2 linked regions of the Desulfovibrio desulfuricans genome follow. The protein of the gene in region 2 interacts with the protein of the main gene of each other region in a pairwise test. Links are inferred from orthologs where the notes say so. Each region holds a gene or a part of one and is shown on either strand. Other genes may lie near its edges.

What was found.
Region 1: the proteins of ftsA (region 2) and NE637_RS06065 interact in binary tests that used the Escherichia coli proteins (3 or more experiments, as listed by UniProt). The link is inferred for Desulfovibrio desulfuricans from one-to-one orthologs.

Annotation. Positions count from the first base shown.
Region 1 is NZ_JANFYZ010000004.1:53,323-57,607, reverse strand. Bases 436-3,433 are described here. They hold NE637_RS06065 (rod shape-determining protein), read right to left. Parts: upstream 2,456-3,433; coding sequence 1,415-2,455; downstream 436-1,414. Other genes in these bases: mnmL (tRNA modification radical SAM protein MnmL/YtqA), read left to right, coding at 2,682-3,433; mreC (rod shape-determining protein MreC), read right to left, coding at 436-1,293. Also shown: NE637_RS06075 (hypothetical protein), read right to left, coding at 1-406; more of mreC, read right to left, coding at 403-435; more of mnmL, read left to right, coding at 3,434-3,641; NE637_RS06055 (GntR family transcriptional regulator), read left to right, coding at 3,938-4,285. UniProt on the Escherichia coli protein: Forms membrane-associated dynamic filaments that are essential for cell shape determination. Acts by regulating cell wall synthesis and cell elongation, and thus cell shape.
Region 2 is NZ_JANFYZ010000001.1:491,812-495,388, reverse strand. What follows is about bases 691-3,577. They hold ftsA (cell division protein FtsA), read left to right. Parts: upstream 691-1,459; coding sequence 1,460-2,695; downstream 2,696-3,577. Other genes in these bases: ftsZ (cell division protein FtsZ), read left to right, coding at 2,741-3,577; NE637_RS02060 (cell division protein FtsQ/DivIB), read left to right, coding at 691-1,390. In the rest of the region: murB (UDP-N-acetylmuramate dehydrogenase), read left to right, coding at 1-521; more of NE637_RS02060, read left to right, coding at 506-690. UniProt on the Escherichia coli protein: Essential cell division protein that assists in the assembly of the Z ring. May serve as the principal membrane anchor for the Z ring.

The DNA.
Region 1 (4,285 bases), on a different replicon or contig from region 2:
CAAAGATGGCCTGAATCAGGCTTGTGTCCAGGGTTCCCTGCACATCGAAAGGCAGGTTCTGCAAAGGGGCCATGAGCCACGCAATGGCGTAGTATGCGGCGCCCAGGCAGGCTGACAGCAAAAAGACAAAAATGAAATTTTCCACTTCAAACAGCCAGCGGCCCATCTTGAACAGCAAAATGACTGCGGCATACCAGACAATGACGGCCCCGAAGGGGCGCGTGCCCATGCCTTCCTGCAACAGGATGAACACGGGCAGCAGCCAGAGCATATTTTTATAATCCCGTTCCTGCAACAGGATGATCAGGCCAACCGTGAGCACATCAAGCCCCGGTACCGCCGCCTGCAAAACAATGGCGCAGGCCATGAAAAAGGCCCACCATGCAATGCTGCGGAGCGTCCTCATGGCGTGGCGCTTTTGGGCGCGGGCGGGCCCACGAATTCTTTGGGAGCTTCGCTGGGTTCCAGCGGGCGGGGCGCGCCGGTGGATTCGAGCAGCAGCACTTCTTCAAGGTGTTGCAGGTCAACCAGCGGTTCTGCCTTGATGGCCATGAACTGGGTGTAGTCCGAAGGAGCCACGCGCAGTACGCGCGCCACAGGTATGCCCTTGGGGTACTTGCCGTCCAGACCGGAGGTGATGATTATTTCGCCGGGCTTGACCTTGGCATCGCGCTGCACAAAGTTGACTTCAAGCTTTTGGCCCGTGCCCATGCCCATGAGGATGCCGGGAGCCCGGCTTTCCTGCGAAAAAACGGCTATGCGGCTGCTGGGATCAGTGAGCAGCAACACAATGGAACTGTGGGCGCTGGCCTTGAGAACGCGGCCAACCAGGCCAAGGTGCGTGACCAGCGGCGTGCCCGGACGCCCGCCCGTGCTGTAACCCCGGCTGATGGTGATGCTGTCCAGAACGGCGTTGGGGCCCATGCGGCCGGAAAGAACGCGGGCTCCAAGGGGACGCCATGTCTGGTCTACCGGCAGTTGCACCAGCGCGCGCAGGCGTTTGAGCTCGGCCAGATCTTCGCCATTGGCAAGCAGGCGCGCTTCGAGTTCGTCCACCTTTTGCTTGAGGGCTTCGTTTTCTTCGCGCACGCCCACAAGGTCAAAATAGCGATCCCACATGTTTTCCGCAGCGTCCTGCGCCGAACGAACGGGCGTGAGCACCGCGCCGGTGATTTCAAGCCCCAGTTTCGCGGCCAGGTCGTCCAGAACGCGCGTGCGCTGATTCCAGGAATACATGCCCAGAAACAGGATGAGCAAAATGCCCGCGAGGAGGAGAAGACGCCGCAGTGTCACAGGCGGAAGCTCCTGAAAGCCGGTGCGGAATAAATCGCGCCCCTGTACCGGAGACGCAGAACCGGAAGCTCGTGTTCCGGCATTGCGTCAGCCGCACAGGGGCGCGAGGACAAGGTCGGTTCTAGTCGATGCACACTTCTTTAAGAATGTGCAGGTTGTCCAGCGCTTTGCCGGTACCCACCACAACCGTGGACAAGGGATCGTCCACAACAGTAATGGGCAACGAGGTTTCTTCGCGCAGCAGTTGGTCAAGGCCCTTGAGTAGCGCGCCGCCGCCCGTGAGCACAATGCCCCTGTCCACAATATCCGCCGCCAGTTCCGGCGGGGTCTGTTCCAGGGCGATGCGCACAGCCTGAACAATACTGTCCACCTGTTCAGAAATGGCTTTGCGCACTTCTTCAGAGGTGATGATAATATTCTGCGGAATACCCGTCACAAGGTCGCGTCCCTTGACTTCGATCTGCTGTTCCGGATCGAGCGGATAGGCGGATGCGATCTTGATCTTGATTTCTTCAGCGGAAGATTCGCCGATGAGCATGTTATACTTGCGCTTGACGTGGGTCATGATGGCTTCGTCCATCTTGTCGCCGCCCACGCGCACAGAGCGCGAGTACACAATGCCCGAAAGGGAGATGACCGCCACTTCAGTGGTGCCGCCGCCGATATCCACCACCATGTTGGAGGTGGGTTCCTGAATGGGCAGATCCGCGCCGATGGCCGCTGCCATGGGTTCTTCGATGAGGTACACTTCACGTGCGCCAGCGGACTGGGCCGACTCTTTCACGGCGCGCTTTTCCACCTGGGTGATGCCCGTAGGTACGCAAATCATGATGCGCGGGCGCACAAGACGCCGCGAATTGTGAACCTTGGCGATAAAGTGGCGCAGCATGGCCTCGGTAACTTCAAAGTCGGCGATAACGCCGTCCTTCATGGGGCGGATAGCCCAGATGTTGCCAGGGGTTCTGCCCAGCATGCGCTTGGCATCGTGCCCAACGGCAAGAACTACATTGTTGCCGCGCGGGTCTTTTTTGACCGCAACCACAGAGGGCTCGCGCAACACAATTCCCTGCCCCTTGACATAAACGCAGGTGTTGGCTGTGCCAAGGTCAATGGCCAGGTCATTGGAAAACAATCCTAGTGCGAAATCCAGAATTTTGGACATTACTCTAACTTGCCTCGCTGTGCTGGTGTGCTACCTTACCGTCATGTTGAAACAACTCCCGCACCCGGCGAGGCGAAGAGGCCTGGAGTGGGGGCGCTGTTGGAATTGGTAACGTCAGGCTGAAAACTGTTCTGCTAAAACTGGCATGAAGTCAAGACGGTGGACGCAGGGTTAAAATATTTGTCCCGCCGGAAGGCGCGGAAATAAGCCTTCAAGGGACGCAAACATGCAGCGCTGGCATACTCTGGCCGCTTATTATAATCAACGCTACGGCAGCCGGGTGCAAAAAATTCCACTTGACGCCGGGGCCTCCTGCCCCAACCGCGACGGTACGCTTTCGTTTTCCGGCTGCATGTTTTGCAATGCCAATGGATCCGGCTCTGGCCGTGCAAAACAGGGCGATTCCCTACTGCAACAGTGGAATTACTGGCGCTCCATATATCTGCGGGACGACCCCAATACGCGCTTTATTGCATATCTGCAATCCTTCTCCAACACGTATGGGCCATCAGAACGCCTGCAACAACTGCTCCAAACCGTTCGGCAACTGCCCGGCTGTTTTGGAATAGCCGTAGGAACCCGCCCCGACTGTCTTGATGACGAAAAGCTCGACCTGCTCGCAGCCCTTGATTGCGACCTCTGGCTGGAATTGGGCCTGCAAACGGTCCATGACCAGACCCTTGCCCGCATTAACCGGGGCCATTCCGCAGCCAGCGCTGAAAATGCCGTGCGCATGGCTGCTGCGCGCGGTATTGCCGTATGCGCTCACCTCATGGCCGGTCTGCCCGGCGAAGATGAAGGACATTTTCTGCAAAGTCTGGAATGGGCGCTCTCCCTGCCGATAAGCGGGCTCAAACTGCACAACGTTTACGTGCCCAAGGGGACGGAACTTGCCCGCCAGTACACCGCAGGCCAGTACCACCCCCTCTGGCGCGATGAATATGTCGATCTTCTCTGCGCCGCCCTGCCGCGCATCCCTTCGCACATCGTCATTCACCGCCTCCAGAGCGACCCGGCCCCCGGTGAACTGCTGGCCCCGGCCTGGGCCACGGACAAACGCGGCCTTCTGGGAGATTTGCGGCGGGCGCTGGGGGCGAGGGAGTTGTGGCAAGGGAAGTTCTGCGACTCCCCCGAGGTGTGTCCGGCGGTCTTTTTGAGCGCTGGCGGCGTCAGTGTGGATTTTTGATCGGGTCGAGTACGGTCAGAATACACTCCCCTCGCAAAAATAACTACTTCCTTGCCAGCGCCTAAAAATCTTCGCCGGACACCATAAGTTGCCTCTGGGGGCTTGTTGCGTCATTAACGGCTTTGCTTAGCTGGTTCCACAGGACCTCCTGTTGGTTTCACTTGGTGTTGCCGCAAATCTACTCGTTTTTTTCTGGTCAAAAAAACTCCACCCCTTTGTAATATTATAGGGTTAACATGCTGGAGCCGTCCTGCGGCGTATGGACATTTATTTGGCTTTATGCTGGTATACCAGTTATGAAGCAGACAAACACCAAGGCATCTTCCACAGCGTATGAGGCCATCCGTTCCATGATCGCGCAGGGGCAGCTCAGCCCCGGCGAAGAACTGTCGGAACGCAGCCTGGCTGAAAGCCTGCAACTTGGGCGCACGCCAGTACGCGAGGCCATCAAGGATCTGTGCAGGGAGGGCGTTCTCATGAGCGTTCCTCTGCGGGGCACCTTTGTGCAGCGCCTGTCTGTGGAAGACCTGAAAGAAATCCACGAGGTGCGCCTGGCGCTCGAAGGCATGGCCGCCAAGCTGGCCGCAGAAAAAGGCGGCAGCCCTGAGCTGCGCGCCTGCCTTGCCGAGCTTCAGGCCCTGCCC
Region 2 (3,577 bases):
CTGTTGCCATGAATGCTGGCTCGCATGGTACGGAAACATGTAAAAATATTTATAATATTCAGGTGTTTATTGATAACACCATTCAGCGTATCAACGAAGATGCACTGCAATACGGCTATCGTACTCTCAGCATTAACGGGAAAAAGAATGATTTTATCGTCTTGGAAGCCACATTTGGCTTGACCGTTGCTGAAAGGGATGGCATCTGTAATTGCATGCGTCACAACTTTTTTAAGAAAAAGTCTAAACAACCTGTGACGGCTTGGAGCGCGGGGTGCGTATTCAAAAATCCCACGCCGGAAATGTCTGCCGGGAGGCTTCTTGACGAGGCCGGTTTCAAGGGCAGGCAGCTTGGGGGAATGGCCTTTTCAACCCTGCATGCAAATTTTTTGATAAATGAAGGCAAGGGCAGCGCCACAGCGGCCTTGGCCTTGTTGCAAGAGGCCCGGCAAGCTGTGCGGCAACGGTTTGGCATTGAGCTTGAGCCGGAGGTCAGGATAGTGCCATGCCCCTTGCCCTGAAAAAAAGCGGACGTAAAGCCCGTAACTCCTACACACGAGCATCTGCCCCGGTCAAAAAAAGCGGCGGCGGATCAAAAGTACGTGCGGGCGGGGTTATCGCGGGGATTTTCAGGAGGCTCAAGGGCTTCAGCGGGCTGAAAAGCCTTGCCGCGTTGGCTGTGCTGCTGACCTGCCTGGGGCTGATTCTTGCTGGTGTGTGTTATTCATCGCTCTGGCTCTACAACAAGGCCATAACCAGCGATTTTTTCACCACCCGCCATGTTGACGTGACCGGCAATGTGCGCCTCTCGCACGACATGGTGCTGCAATACGGCGGCATACGCGAGGGCGACAACAGTCTTGCAGTCAGCATTGCCAAGGTTGAAAGAAACCTGCGCAAGACGCCCTGGGTTGAAGAAGTTTCTGTTAAGCGCCTTCTGCCGGACAGGTTTGTGATACGGCTGAAAGAACGGTTGCCTTCTTTCTGGGTGCATAAGGACGGGGTGCTGTATTACGCCAACGAGCTTGGCGAAATTATAGCGCCGGTTGAGAGCAAAAATTTTCTCTCGCTGCCCACCTTGCGTGTTGACCCGGGGGCAGAAGACGCCCTGCCGTACCTGACGCGCCTGATGAAGGGCATGCAAAGCGGTTTGCTGCCCATAGAGGCGGGGGCGGTTTCGTCCGTCAGCGTGAGTCCCGGCAAGGGCATTGAAATTTATCTTGAAGACAGGGAAATGCGGCTTTCCATCGCTACTGACGATTGGGAGGGCAATCTTTCCCGGTTAAGTCTGACCCTGGGCGATCTGGCCCGCAGACACGAACTGCGCAATGTTCGCGAGATTCGATCTGTTAACGGCAATGTTTGGGTTTTACTTAACCAGCCAGCGTAAGAAACTTGCGGCATGCGCCATAGTGGCATGCCGTTGCGACCCGGAGACAGGAGTTTTGAGGAGAATGGCATGAATAAGTCCGAGCTCATCGTTGGCCTCGACATCGGCACCACAAAGATATGCGCTGTGGTGGGCGAGCTGTCGGAGTCGGGTCTTGTAGATGTGGTGGGCATCGGCACCAGTGTTTCCACTGGTTTGCGCAAGGGCGTGGTGGTCAACATTGAACAGACCGTCCAGTCCATCCGCAAGGCCGTGGAAGATGCGGAACTTATGGCGGGCTGCGAGATCCACTCGGTATACGTGGGGATTGCGGGCAGCCACATCATGGGCATCAACAGCCACGGCGTGATTGCCGTCAAGGGCGGCGAGGTCGCGCAGCGCGATATTGAACGTGCTCTTGATGCCGCCAGGGCTGTGGCCATTCCTGCCGACCGCGAGGTCATCCATATCCTGCCTCAGGAATACATTGTTGATAACCAGCGCGGCATTGCCGACCCGCTCGGCATGGCTGGCGTACGCCTTGAAGTGAAGGTGCACATTGTTACCGGCGCAGTTTCTTCAGCCCAGAACATTGTGCGCTCGTGCCACCGCAGCCAGCTCGAAGTTGCCGATATTGCCCTTGAATCGCTGGCATCAGCCAAGGCCGTGCTGACCGAAGAAGAACGCGAAATCGGCGTTGCTCTGGTTGATCTGGGCGGCGGCACCACCGATATCGCCGTTTTTGCCAACGATGCCATCAAGCATACGGCTGTTCTTGCGCTCGGCGGGCAGAACCTTTCCAACGACATTGCCTTTGGTCTGCGTACTCCCATAGCCTCTGCCGAAAAAATCAAGCTCAAGTATGGTTGCGCCCTTGCCGACCTTGTGCGCAACGATGAATTTATTGAAGTTCCCAGTGTGGGTGGTCGCGAGCCGCGCCGGCTTTCGCGTCAGGTGCTGGCCGAAATATGCGAACCCCGCATGGAAGAAATTCTTTACCTTGTGGATCAGACCCTCGTGCGCTCCGGCTACAAGGACATGATCGGCGCAGGTGTGGTGCTCACGGGCGGCACGGCGCTGATTGAAGGCTGCCAGGAACTGGGCGAACAGATTTTCAATCTGCCCACGCGCATTGGCTACCCGCGCAACATCGGGGGCCTGAAAGACGTGGTCAACAGCCCCAAATTTTCCACGGCGGTCGGGCTGTTGCGTTACGGCGCGGAAAAGGAACTTTCCGGCCAGAAAAAATTTACCACACGTAGTGAAAGCGGCGTTTTTGACGGTGTGCTTTCGCGAATGAAAAAGTGGTTTGCGGACATTTCATAACAACCTCAAGCGGGCATTTTGAGGACAGCACAGAGGAGAGGTGTAATGGCTCAGTCTATCGTTGATGATATCGATACCTCGTTGGCCAGCAATGCCAAGATCAAAGTTATTGGCGTAGGTGGTGGCGGCGGTAATGCAGTGCAGAACATGATTGCCTCTGGCCTGCGCGGAGTGCAGTTTGTTTGCGCCAACACCGATGTGCAGGCGCTGAACAAGAACGGTGCCTCCGTTAAGGTGCAGCTTGGTGAAAAGCTTACCAAGGGCCTTGGCGCTGGCGCCAACCCCGCCATTGGCCGCGAGGCTGCGGTGGAAAGCGTTGGCAGCATTCGTGAAGCCATCGGCGATGCCGATATGGTCTTTGTTACCGCTGGCATGGGCGGCGGCACCGGCACCGGCGCTGCTCCTGTGGTTGCTCAGGCTGCCAAGGAAATGGGCGTCCTCACCGTGGGTGTTGTGACCAAGCCCTTCAGTTTTGAAGGTGCCAAGCGCAAGCGCGCGGCGGAGGCCGGGCTTGAAGAGTTCAAGCAGCATGTGGACTGCCTGATCACCATCCCCAACGACCGTCTGCTTGCCTTTGCCCCCAAGAAGGCTCCTTTCTCCGAAATGCTTCAGAAGGCCAACGATGTGCTGTACTACGCCGTCAAGGGTATTTCTGACGTCATTGTGGGCGAAGGCCTCATCAATCTCGACTTTGCAGACGTGCGCACCACCATGGCCGAAGCTGGCATGGCCCTGATGGGCACGGGCATCGCCTCTGGCGAAAACCGCGCCCGCGAGGCCGCCCAGCGCGCCATCATGAGTCCGCTGCTTGAAGATGTTTCGCTTGAGAGCGCCAAGGCGGTTCTGTACAACATCACCGCCCCCACAGATATCACTGCCGAG